3 regions of the Paenibacillus sp. ICGEB2008 genome follow, and region 2 is predicted to be linked to each of the others. Evidence: riboswitches for the same ligand, from Rfam matches in the RefSeq annotation. Region 2 holds a riboswitch; each other region holds the start of a gene.
What was found. A riboswitch is a leader RNA that binds a small molecule or an ion and turns the genes downstream of it on or off. The one in region 2 is predicted to bind glycine.
Positions count from the first base shown of each region.

Region 1: it holds a riboswitch for glycine, as region 2 does, so the genes downstream of both, C400_RS0114345 (alanine/glycine:cation symporter family protein) here and sdaAB (L-serine ammonia-lyase, iron-sulfur-dependent subunit beta) in region 2, are expected to answer to the same signal.
Region 3: it holds a riboswitch for glycine, as region 2 does, so the genes downstream of both, gcvT (glycine cleavage system aminomethyltransferase GcvT) here and sdaAB (L-serine ammonia-lyase, iron-sulfur-dependent subunit beta) in region 2, are expected to answer to the same signal.

Region 1 covers NZ_AMQU01000014.1:253,497-257,910, reverse strand. Annotated here, with positions in the region: gene C400_RS27870 (sensor histidine kinase) at 1-371, shown strand, start outside; gene C400_RS0114345 (alanine/glycine:cation symporter family protein) at 497-1,915, opposite strand; glycine riboswitch at 2,074-2,168, opposite strand; glycine riboswitch at 2,180-2,264, opposite strand; gene C400_RS0114340 (glycoside hydrolase family 1 protein) at 2,433-3,890, opposite strand; gene C400_RS0114335 (LacI family DNA-binding transcriptional regulator) at 4,102-4,414, shown strand, end outside.
Region 2 covers NZ_AMQU01000012.1:15,493-19,906, reverse strand. Annotated here, with positions in the region: gene C400_RS0112475 (DUF6359 domain-containing protein) at 1-1,355, opposite strand, end outside; glycine riboswitch at 1,570-1,684, shown strand; gene sdaAB (L-serine ammonia-lyase, iron-sulfur-dependent subunit beta) at 1,896-2,585, shown strand; partial or broken gene sdaAA (L-serine ammonia-lyase, iron-sulfur-dependent, subunit alpha) at 2,575-3,473, shown strand; gene C400_RS0112460 (Ig-like domain-containing protein) at 3,554-4,414, opposite strand, start outside.
Region 3 covers NZ_AMQU01000008.1:75,249-79,662, forward strand. Annotated here, with positions in the region: gene gcvPB (aminomethyl-transferring glycine dehydrogenase subunit GcvPB) at 1-36, opposite strand, end outside; gene gcvPA (aminomethyl-transferring glycine dehydrogenase subunit GcvPA) at 33-1,388, opposite strand; gene gcvT (glycine cleavage system aminomethyltransferase GcvT) at 1,513-2,613, opposite strand; glycine riboswitch at 2,693-2,789, opposite strand; glycine riboswitch at 2,790-2,982, opposite strand; gene gcvH (glycine cleavage system protein GcvH) at 3,285-3,683, shown strand; gene C400_RS0109170 (PTS mannitol transporter subunit IICB) at 4,111-4,414, shown strand, end outside.

The DNA of each region.
Region 1 (4,414 bases), on a different contig from region 2:
CTTTCTTCCATCAAATCCATATTAACCCGGCAAATATTAGTATTGGAAGTCATGATCTATGTATTGTCTTAGGTAATGTTTTCGATAATGCTATTGAAGCTGTAATGCAGCTTCCTAGAAAGAAAGAGCATTCAATTCATTTGGAAATTTTCACCGATAATATTGCCCTATGGATTTATGTTCGCAATTCAAAAAGTAATTATCTCAATACAGCATTCTCAACCAAAACATACAATCCCCCTTTAAAAAAACATGGGTATGGATTACTTAACATCCAGCAAGTGATAAAGAAATATGGTGGTTATTTAAATACAACTATTACGGATTCGCATTTTCAAATTACGATTATGCTCCCATGTAATAACTCTTAGGTTTGTAAACGTTATGGATTAAGAGATATTCAGAATAAATAAAATGTCGGTAATCACCAGTCTTATAACCTAAAAAAAGGAGTACCCTCAAGCCTGTGATGGCTGAGGATACTCCCTTTTAGTATTTATGAATTTACCGTTTGTCCCTTTTCTTCTACTTGGATAGCCGCCCCTACATTGGCACCAGCAAGAATACCCTTGTTCTTATTAGGATACAAAGAATTCATATAAGTCCGGGTTTCTGCAACAACAATTCCCGACAAGCCGAGCAGTGCAATCAGGTTCGGAAAAGCCATCATGGCGTTAAAAATATCTGCCAGCAGCCAGATGGCATCGAGCTTGATGAACGCGCCTCCGGCAACCAGTACGATGAACAGATAACGGTATGGTTTAATCCACTTGACCCCAAGCAAATATTCAACACAGCGTTCCCCGTAGTAGTTCCAGCCAAGTATCGTTGTGAACGCAAATAAAATAAGGCTAATCGTCACGAGCTCTGCTCCAGCCGGAAAGGCACTGGAAAACGCATGCTGAGTCATCAGACCTCCATCATCATTTCCACTCCATATTCCCGTAACCAGCAATGTAAATCCTGTCAAATTACAAATAATCATCGTATCGATAAAAACGCCCGTCATGGATATTAGCCCTTGTTCTGCGGGCCATTTCGTCTTAGCTGCTGCTGCTGCGATTGGCGCACTTCCCAAACCAGCTTCATTTGCAAAGATCCCTCTGGCAACTCCGCTTCGCATCGCCAGCATAATCGTGGCTCCGGCAAATCCACCCGTCGCAGATGTTGTCGAGAAAGCCCCTTGTAATACTAGTGCGATCGCATGAGGAAGCTCTCCTGCAAACTTAATGAGTACGATTAAACAAACCACGATATAGAGCCCCGACATGAATGGAACAATCTTTGTGGATACCTTGGCGATACTTTTGAGTCCTCCAATCGTAACAACAGCCGTCAACACGGAAATAATGATTGCTGTAACTACTGTTGGCACGCCAAAGCTACTTTCCGTAGAAGAAACGATAGCCTTTACTTGCGGAAAAGTACCGATTCCAAATAGTGCTACAAGAATACCAGAAAAGGCAAACAACATCGCCAGCGGCTTGAAACGGCGGCCAAGCCCATTTTCAATATAATACATCGGTCCACCCGAAAATTGTCCGTTCCGGTCTTTAACACGGTATTTAACGGATAATAGCCCTTCCGCATATTTGGTTGCCATCCCGAAAAAAGCTGCAACCAGCATCCAGAATAATGAACCGGGCCCACCCAGTTTGATCGCTGTTGCGACACCGACGATACTTCCCGTACCTACAGTAGCTGCAAGTGCCGTACTCAATGCTCCAAAGCTACTGACATCCCCGCTGCCTTCGTCCGGCGCTTTACCAATTAGCTTGAGCGCTAAGGGCAATCGAATAATCTGAAGCATCTTCAGACGGATCGTTAGCCACAACCCAGTGCCCATGACGAGAATTAGAAGCGGCGCTCCCCACATCCAACTGTCAATCGTTTCTAACACATGTACCAAATTCATTTCAACCCGCTCCTTCAGCATAGTAGAAAACAAAAAAGAGTCAAATCTGTTGATTCGACTCTTGGAGAGGTTAAAGGCACGAAAAAATACAACCATCTTGTGCAGGATTTCACCTCTAAAAGCTTATAAAAAGCCTAGGGCTATCCCTGTCACAGGTTATTCGCGTCTCTGTCCTTTTGCCTGAGAGTTTAAGCAGATGTGATCTGCGGTGCACCTTCGGCGCCCAATTAAGGGTCTCTCCAGAGTTCTGTCCGTTTACGGTCCCTGCTCGTTGCTGTAAATCAGCCTAAGCACCTGAGAGTTTTGCCCCTTCGGTTGGAACTTTCATTCCATCTCCCGCAAACATCAACCAGACATATGAAATTTTTATTCATTATACAGAAAAATTTCAGCTTATTACAAGTGAAAAATTTGTGAAGCCCTCTGAAAGAATCAATAGAGTGTCTATACAAAAAGCGGGTACAGCAGATTGCATCCTGAGGATTTTCTCTGCTGTACCCGCCAAAACGATATGGAATTATAATTCTTCACCGTTGGTTGCTATCACATTTTTATACCAGTTAAATGAGTCCTTTTTGGAGCGTTGAAGCGTTCCGTTACCGTCATCATCCAGATCAACGTAAATAAATCCGTAGCGCTTGGACATTTCGGACGTAGACATGCTCACAAGGTCGATAGGTCCCCAGCTGGTGTAACCAATCAGATCAACACCGTCAGCAATCGCTTCCTTCATTTGGGCAATATGCTGACGCAAGTAATCAATGCGATACGTGTCATGCACAGAGCCGTCTTCTTCTACCTTATCATACGCACCCAGGCCATTTTCCACGATGAACAGTGGCTTTTGATAGCGATCATAAAACGTATTCAGTGTAACACGCAGGCCGATCGGATCGATCTGCCATCCCCAGTCGGAAGACTGCAGATACGGATTTTTCACACCGCCTATCAGGTTCCCTGCTGCCTTTTCGCCTTCTGGCCCTGCCGATACGGTCAAGGTCATATAGTAACTAAATGAGATAAAATCGACCGTGTTATTTTTCAAAATTTCGGCATCGCCGGGTTCTGTCTGGATCACAATATTATTTTCTTCAAAATAGCGGTTCATATAGTTGGGATATCCCCCACGAGCATGCACATCCGTAAAGAACAGGTTCATTTGATTTTCATGCTGTGCTTTCAGGATATCTTCTGGGTTACACGTATGTGGGTAGCTTTCAATGCGGGCCAGCATACAGCCGATCTGAGCGCCCGGAATGATCTCATGTCCCCGTTTGGTCGCCAATGCACTTGCTACAAATTGATGGTGCAATGCTTGATATATCGCTTGTTGCTTGTTTTCTACACGGTCAATAACCACACCGCCGCCTGTAAACGGGCTCATAGTCATGACATTAATTTCGTTAAAGGTCAGCCAGTATTTTACTTTATCCTTATAGCGTGTAAATACCGTTTCGGCATATTTTACGTAATGATCCACGACTTCGCGTCCCAACCAGCCATTATACTTCTGTGTCAGACCTAGCGGTGTTTCATAATGCGACAGTGTTACCAAAGGCTCAATACCATACTTGCGCAGCTCATCGAATACATTGTCGTAGAATTGCAATCCTGCTTCATTCGGCTCGGCATCATATCCATTCGGGAAAATCCGCGACCAGTGGATGGACATCCGGAATACTTTAAAGCCCATTTCTGCAAACAAGGCAATATCTTCTTTGTAGTGGTGGTAAAAGTCCACACCTTCACGCTTTGGAAAACGGGCGTTTACCTTCCCTGCCAAGATGTCCTTCAGTCGTTCGGACGAAATTTCTATAGCATGATCGTTCTTACGTTCTGATTTAGGTACATAGGCTATCATGTCTGCGCTGGATAGACCTTTTCCATCTACGTCAAAAGCACCTTCCAATTGGTTGGCTGCAGTTGCCCCGCCCCAGAGGAAGTTTTTCGGGAATCCTTTTAGCGTCTTCGTCATGGTATGAAAACCTCTTTCCTTAATTTAATGTTTTCACTTTAGTCAGTAACCCGTCAGGTGCTGCAATGCGAATCCATAACTAACGGTAACCGTTCTCCTTTGAAATGCATCGACAGATGCTTTAAAATAGACGTAATGCCCTCATAAAGCATCCTAATTGTTGTAACGCGTTTCATGTCAAGTATTTTTTTCTCAGGTGAGGAGAAGCATCATGTCGAATCTTGATCAAATTGCAAAACTGGCGGGCTTTTCCAAAGCTACGGTATCCAGAGTGTTAAATCAGTCCCCCCATGTAAGCCAAGAAACCAGAGCTAAAATTTTAAAAATAATGCAGGAATTGGATTATGTTCCTAATCGAAATGCGATCTCTCTATCCAAGGGTCAGACGCTTCAGATTGGTATCATCACTTCAACTATCAATGAAATTGTGCTGGCATTTCTGGACAGCTTTGTGGAAATCGCAGGCCAATATGAATTCCAAACCATTATTTATACTTCGGGAGAAGACAAAAAGAAAGAGCTTC
Region 2 (4,414 bases):
TCATATGTCTTTTTCGACTGTCCGTTTTCCTCACGCGCATATTTCGGAGTAGCATCTTCTACAGGGGAAGAATCACCGATAAATGCTGCCTTGCCTTGACCCACCTTGGAGATCGCAGCATAAGGACCTTCCGCACGGCCTCCGCCATTATAGACTCCTTGGTCTACTGCATTGCCCCATTTTTTTGTACCTGTCGGGATATAGGCAATTCCTTTGGCTTTGGTAGGATCAATAATAGCCAGCGTAGATCCCGCATGCATGGCAATCGAGCGTACACCCTTGGTAATGCCGAAGGATTGATCTGCGGCTACGATGTCCGTAGCATTTACATCGCCAAGCGCATTATAACGGAAACGAACACCAAAGTTGGTCGCCAGCCAATCGGAGCTTGTTAATCCTTGCATCGCCGGCGATGCAGCTTCTTCTGCAGTCATGCCTTTGGCCGGATTAGTATAGGCTCCACGACGGTAGCCATTCATAACCTCGGAGGAATCCCAACGGTTTTTGTTACGGTCGGCATTATAATGGTCGGAGATGAAGAACACACTTCCCCCGTTATTCACATATTGCAGCAGGGCAGCCTGCTCGGATGCCTTAAAGGCCACATTCGCTTCACCGATGATGAACACATCATATTGGCGCAGCTTATCATAGGTTATGGCCTGTTCTCCATAAGTAAAAGGAATAGGGCGGTTCAATTGATCCACAGTAAAGCCTACATTACGTAATCCATTGGCAAAGTCGGAGAAGGCGCCTTCAATGACCCAATCTGCTGCACCAGCCGTCTGTGCGTGCGTATTATCGAACAGCACCTTTTTGCCTTTTCCATCCGGCAGTGTAGTACCGGGTTGACCCGGGTTGCCAGGTTCAGGTTCGCCAGGTTCACCTGGTTCCCCCGGCTCGCTTCCACTCACCAGTTCCACAGCGCTTGGACTTTTTACTCCACCAAAATTATTGTAGGCACCAAGCGTACCTGTCACGCGAATTTTGCTGCCGACCAGTTCAGGATGACCTATTAACCCAAATTGCCCTCTGTACGCAGATGTCAGCTGCACATCCAATAGATTAGACGTGCTACGTTCATTGGCCTGGTCGGCAATCAGTACGTTAAAATCATTCGCAAACGGAGCAGAAAAATTAGCTGTTTTCGATCCGGTAGCATGTCCGACGATGTAGCCTTCCACCGTCACTGTACCTCCACTGCCTTGGCGCTGAAGTGCTTCGTCTACTGTCAATGCTCCCTCTGCCTTGACCTGACCGAATGGAACGAGGATCCCAATCAACAGCGATACGATCGCTGCTAGATGCAGCACCCCTTTCAAGCGTGAACCTGTGAACCGCAAGCCTTTTACCATACGTCAATATCCCTCCTATAATTCCATAAATGTACTTGTCCTCTATCAGATTAGCTGTCAATCTTCTAATTCCTTCCTGATTTCATCCATAATTATGTAAATTTTAATCTTTTTTATCGGAAACTCGCCTGTTTATGTAAAAATTGAAACCTGCGATTGACACCGAGCACGGCATACATTACGCTAAGAAAGATATGTAGAACGGTATACGCGAATGAAGATGACGGGAGAGTCTGTCCAGGGGCTTACACGCTGGCGGCACCGAAGGAGCAAGACGTCAGCACCCGGCTGGCGGATAATCTCTCAGGTCCATGTATCGTCATCTGACGCAACTCTGGAGAGAGCGCAAGCCACCCAAGGGGTAAGGCGGTAAGTACACCGCACGAAACTCTCAGGTAACGAGGACAGAGATAAGGGAAACTTCCTTATCCTGTCCTTTTTTGCGCTCACATTGTACGTCAGCATTAGGAACCGTCATAGCTGCGCACAAACGCGGAAATACCATATACTATGGTACTAGAACATACAGGGGGCCACACCATGCGTTTCAAAGATGTATTTTCCATTATCGGTCCGGCCATGACCGGACCTTCCAGTTCACACACTGCAGGCGCGGTGCGGCTTGCACGCGTTGCCCGTCACTGGCTCGGGATGCAGCCGGACCGTGCCCGCATGACACTGTACGGCTCCTTCGCCGACACCTACAAAGGACACGGTACAGACCTAGCACTCATCGCAGGCCTGCTCAATTACGATACAGACGACCACCGAATTCCAGATGCCGAGCAATGGGCGGAGCAGGCTGGAATGGCCGTGGAGTTTGCCGTCAGCGGACTACCCGCGCCCCATCCAAATACCGTCCGTTTTGAACTGTGGAAGGGTGAGGATCAGCGCACACTGCTGGGCTCCTCCATCGGCGGCGGCAGCATCCATGTCCAGCAGCTCAACGAATTCCGAGTCAACCTGACCGGGGAGCTGGCTACGTTGGTGCTTCTTCACTCGGATAAGCCCGGCACATTAGGTGCGGTGACTTCAGCACTCGGCGCTGCCGACATTAACATTGCCTATATGCATGTGGATCGCAAAGGCCGAGATGGAGAAGCACTTACCGCCATCGAAACGGACAGTCCTCCTACGGCTGAACTGATCGCAAAACTACGATCCTTACCACATATGTACGAAATTAAAATGATTAATTTGAAAAAAGGAGCTGAATCTGATGCGATTTAGCCATCTGCATGAAATCAGCGCCATATGCGCGGAGGAATCCACCACGATTGGCCGCCTGATGATTCAAGAGCAGGTACAAGAGACGAATACAACGGAAGAAGAAATCTTCCGCCAAATGTCTGATTATTATGAAGTCATGAAGGAGGCCGTTCATCGTGGTCAGACACAAGACACCGTATCCCGCAGTGGATTAACGGGCGGTGATGGCAAGCGTCTGGCCGAGTATCTGCGGGCAGGGGAAACCTGCTCCGGCGACGCCTCTGCACTCGCCATGGCTTATGCGCTATCCGTGTCGGAGGTTAATGCATCCATGGGGCGTATTGTGGCTACGCCCACTGCTGGCTCTTGTGGAGTCATCCCCGGTGTGTTCATTAGTGCGCAGGAGCGATTCGGCTGGGATGATGAGCATATGGTGCACGGCTTGTTCGCAGCCGGAGCCATTGGCTACGTCATCGCCAACAATTCCTTCATTTCCGGCGCGGAGGGAGGCTGTCAGGCTGAGATTGGCTCAGCCATCGGGATGGCCGCTGGCGCGATGGTGGAGCTACGCGGTGGCACACCTGAGCAGGCCGTTCACGCCGTAGGCTCGCTCTTAAGAACACGCTCGGCCTGATTTGCGACCCCGTCGCTGGACTCGTGGAGATTCCTTGCATCGTGCGCAACGGACTGGGAGCCGTGACTGCGCTTGCCGCGGCGGATATGGCTTTGGCGGGTGTGCGCAGCGCCATTCCGTCTGACGAAGTCATCGACGTGATGCTTGAAGTCGGCAGCGCGATGCCGTCGAAGCACCGCGAGACCGCCAAAGGCGGCTTGGCCCAGACACCCACTGGCAAGCGTTTGACCGAATCACTGACACGCAACACATCAACCAAGAAGAATAAATCGTAGCTTCTAAGCTTCAAAAAAGAAAAGAGCAAGCATATCGTCTCTAGACGTATGCTTGCTCTTTTTCTTTTCATTTTAACAGATTACTGAACGGTTACCTGTACCTTCGTCATTTTACCTGCATATTTCACTGTAATTACAGCTTTGCCCTTGCCCTGTGCCTTAATGTTGCCGTCTTTGACGGTCGCAACAATAATTCTGGACGAGGACCAGACAGCAGGTTTGGAAACATCCTTCTCCGACTCATCCTTATACGTGGCTGTAGCCGTAACCTTGGCCAGCTGCCCTGCCTTCAAAGTCAAGGCGACTTCGTCCGTTTGCAGGTATTTAAGCGTATCAACATCAACAGGTACGCTGATCACCTTACCGCCAAACTTCGCCTGAATGTTAGCCTTACCGTAGCTGACCGCGGTAACCTGACCCTTTTTGACGGTGGCTACCTTATAGTTGGACGTTTTCCATTCAGCTTGGGTTGTAACATCCTTTTCTTTGCCATCACTGGATTTAACTACAATCGCAATCGTTTTTTGATCCCCGGATTTTAGTGATAACGCAATGGCATCCGCTTCAATCTTTTGCGCTACGTCCACTTCTACCGTAAACGTAATGGTTTGCTTGCCATATGAAGCAGTGACCGTTGCCTTACCGCTTGCATTCGCTTTAATCAAACCTTCGCTAACTTCAACTACTTTTACATTACTAGTAGTCCAAGTGGCGTCCTTGGTTACGTCTGTTTTTGTGCCACCACTCTTAACGCCTGTTACTTTCAGCTGCTTTGTTTCCTGAGCACCAAGCGCAATCACGCGCGAGTCTGTTTCCAGACGGTCCACAAGGCCCACTTGTACGTTTATTGTCAGTTTTTTGCCGTTATAGGTCGCTGTAATAACCGCTTTACCGGCTGCTTTACCCGTAATCGTTCCTTTGGACACAGAAGCAATATCTTC
Region 3 (4,414 bases), on a different contig from region 2:
CAGCTCTTGTTTCTGATCCGGTCCGGTGTGTGTCATAGCAATCCCTCCAAGGTGTGTATAAATTGGTCAATCTCTTCTTTGGTTCTTTGCTCCGTCACGGCAATCAGCATATGACCTGCAAGTTCCGGATAGTCCCGGCCCAAATCATAGCCTGCGATAAATCCGGCAGCTAGCAGATTGTCCTGAAGTTGGCTCATATTCGTACCTTCAGGCAGCCTAAGGGCGAACTCGTTAAAGGTCGGTGCGTGAAACGAGGCAGTTATGCCATTCAAGCTCAGCAATTGTTCTAACGCATAGCGGCTTTTATGCAAATTCAGCTCGGCTACTTCCTGGATACCCTGTTTACCCATGACAGACAAGTACACAGATGCAGATAAAGCAAGCAACGCTTGGTTGGAACAAATGTTAGACGTGGCCTTTTCGCGGCGGATATGTTGTTCCCGCGCTTGCAAGGTCAGCACGAAGCCGCGTTTGCCGTTGCGGTCCGTGGTTTGGCCTACGATACGCCCAGGGATACGACGCATATGTGCCTGAGAAACGGCAAAGTAACCGCAGGTTGGACCGCCGAGGGAGGACGAGATCCCAAGCGGCTGCGCGTCTCCTACAACAATATCCGCGCCCTGCTTACCGGGCGCCTCCAGCAAGCCAAGTGCCAATGGGTTGGCACTGACGACCATTAGCCCCTTGTGTGCATGGATCAGGTCAGCCATCGGCTTCAGATTTTCCACGGCTCCAAAAAAGTTGGGGCTTTGGATCAAGACAGCCGCCGTCTGTTCCGATACGGCCGCGGCAAGCGCATCGACATCCGTTACGCCGTCCGAACAGCCGATCTCCACGATGTCCAAGTCCAATCCGCGCGCATAGGCTACCAATACCTGGCGTGCCTCTGGATGGACAGACCTTGATACGATAAGCTGTTTACGGCGCGTGGCTGCGGCGGCCAGTGAGCCCGCTTCCGCCAGAGCTGTCGCTCCATCGTACATGCTGGCATTCGCTACTGCCATGCCTGTCAATTCGCAAATATACGACTGGAATTCAAAAATGGCTTGCAGCTCGCCCTGGCTTACTTCCGGCTGATAGGGGGTGTAGGCTGTGTAAAATTCGGAACGTGAGGTGATGTGCTGAATGACGGACGGAATATGATGATCATAAATACCTGCACCAAGAAAGCTGGCATGTGTGTCTGTATTGGCGTTGTGTCCGGCCAGCTCGGCCATGTGGCGAGTTAAGGCTCTTTCGTCAAGCCGAGAGGAAAGAGGGAGTTCCCCTTGGTATCGAATTGCCTCTGGAATGTCACTGAATAAATCATCAATGGATGATACGCCCACCACACGCAGCATTTCGGCTTGATCTTGTTCGGTCATGGGGAGATAGCGATGCTGCTTCATAAGTTCTGGCTCCTTTCGAAAAGCAAAATTTAGATAGTAAATTAGCTAATACATAATCGTAGTTGGAAAATCCAGAATTTCGTATCTGACATGATCATTTTTTTGAAATGAAGAGGATTTAGGATCAGCGTGGCCGCTTATAAAAGGGGGCTGCGACCACTTCCGCACGCAGGCGTTTACCTCGAATTTCGACCTCTAACGGTGTAGATAGGGTGCTAAAACGACTGTCCACCAGGGCTAGCCCCAAATTACGCTTCAAGGTGGGCGATTGAGTCCCCGTTGTGACCTCACCAATGTGTTGGCCTTCCGCGAAGACTGGATAATGAGCGCGCGGGATACCGCGGTCAATCATTTCCAGCCCGATCAACTTGCGAGGAATTCCTTGTTCTTTCTGGTGTTGCAGTGCTTCTCTGCCGATAAAATCTCCTTTATTCAGCTTGACGAAGAAACCTAAACCAGCCTCAAGCGGTGAAATGGTGGCAGATAACTCTTGTCCGTACAGCGGCAGCCGTGCCTCAAACCGTAGTGTATCGCGAGCACCAAGCCCAGCGGGAATTAGCCCATACGATTCACCGCAACGAAGCAAACCATTCCACACGGCGGGCGCTTCCTCAGCAGGTATATAAAATTCAAAACCGTCTTCGCCGGTATATCCGGTTCGGGAGACGAGTGCTTTTGCTCCGAACAATTGCACGTTCTCATGGAATCGGAAAGATGCCAGATTCGTAATATCTGTATCTGTCACGGCTGCGGCAATATGTGCTGCTTCCGGACCTTGTAATGCCAGCAATGCGATCGCATCAGACACATTCTCCAGATGAACCGATGCAGGTACGTGGCGCATGAGCCAATCCCAATCTTTGTCGATGTTGGAGGCATTCACAACGAGCATGTAGCGCTCTGGTCCTTTGCAGTATACAAGCAAGTCATCCACTACGCCTCCATCGGGGTAACACAGGAGTGAATATTGTGCCTGGCCCGGTTCCAACTGGCTGACATCATTCGTGGTTACCCATTGCAAAAAAGCCTCGGCTTCTTTGCCCTCAACCAAAAACTCGCCCATGTGCGAGACATCGAATAAACCCGCGCGTTGCCGGACGGCCTCATGCTCTTTTTGGATGCCGTTAAACTGAACGGGAAGCTCCCACCCGCCAAAGTCAATACAACGAACCCCGGGCTGCGTCCCGTAAGACGAAAATAATGGTGTTCTTCGCAAATTAGACATTTTTTCACTCCTATCCAGTGTAATCGGCTAAACAAAAAAGACAGGCTGAAAGAAACGTATAGACGGCAGTCCATACTCTTCTTTCAGCTCTGTCCTTGATACCAGAAAGTTACCCCGGTGTGAACCAGGTTTCCCCTTGGGTGATCCGCTCTAATCGCGAATGCTCTCCAGAGATGCGTCCGGCAGAGGTCCTTTTGCCTGAGAGATTCACCTGCAATGCAAGTTTACTCCTTCGGCGCTACCTTTTGGATCAACGGTAGGTTACCCGGTTTTGCAGGTAACAAGTTGATCCGAGTTCGCGTGCACAACTGTCTCAGAAACGACAACAGCTATGCGAATTTTTTGGGTAGTCTCTCCCTCCGCGTTCATCCGCGTTTGCAGTTGTCGGGGTATTTCCAAAAGCATTTGCTATAACCCATTAATACGCAAATTCATTCAAAATGTCAATAAAAATGTCATATAAAACAATCCAAAAAACATTTAATGTATAAATAAGGATATGTAAGCGTTTGTTACAAGTTATCATTTTTTAATATTCTATGCTATATGAGATAACATGAAGTATTTTTGTTAGTATTATTGACATGATTGCTCATGTTGTCATAATCTTAACCTGTCTAATACAGGTGATTAAAAGCATTTTATTCATGTGGAAGTGAGGCGAAAGCAGGATGAGTGAAGTGAAACGGGAACTTTGGTATACAGACGAACATGAGTGGGTTCAGCGCACAGCAGACGGGACGTTGCGGATCGGCATTACAGACTTTGCACAGCATCAACTGGGTGATATTGTTTTTGTGGAATTACCTGGGGCGGGAGCAACGATTGAACAGGGGGCAGAGATTGGTACAATTGAATCGGTGAAGACCGTATCCGACCTTTTTGCTCCGGTGGCGGGAACCGTATTGAAAGTAAATGAAGCTCTGGAAAGCACACCTGAGCTGGTGAATGAATCTCCCTATGAAAAGGGTTGGATGATTGAAGTAGAGATGGGCAATGATGTCGAGGAAGCTCTGAGCAAGCTGCTGTCTGCGGATCAGTACGAGCAGTTGATTTCGGATGAACAATAACGAGCAATATAAGATGGAATATTAGCGCTTTATTCTAAATTTTTATATGGATATTGAATTGAATAAAAGCATCGTTAGTCCGCTCGTTTTGTGTATAAAATAGTCGCTATGATCTGACATGGCGGCTATTTTTTTGTTGTCTTTTAGAAGACGTAATTACGTCGATTTATTAGATTTAGAGGTGAGCTCCTCTATATAAGTGTGCAGATTTACAGCACTGTTTTTTCGACTAATTTCTATTGTTATCGGTCATATTAAGAAGAATTATGCAGGTATAATACGTTGTCCGTTATTTTAAATTTAAATGTTGTCATCAACGTTCATGACGAAAGTACGTTTTCATTTCGTTGATGAAGATAGCGCTGTCATTTAGTATGAATTTTAAGAAAAGGTAGTGATGCTATTTACTCACAAGGAGGATATGAATATGAGCACAGTGGACACAAAGTCCAGTTCAAACGGTGGCGCTCGTGTCGCCGTACAACGTTTTGGCCGTTTTCTCAGCGGTATGGTGATGCCGAATATGGGAGCCTTTATTGCGTGGGGATTAATTACAGCACTCTTTATTCCGACCGGGTGGTTCCCGAACGAGGGTTTTGCACAACTGGTTGATCCGATGAAAAATTATTTGCTGCCGCTGTTGATTGGTTATACAGGAGGCACGATGATTCACGGACAGCGTGGAGGTGTGATCGGTGCCATTATGACGATGGGTGTCATTGTGGGGGCCG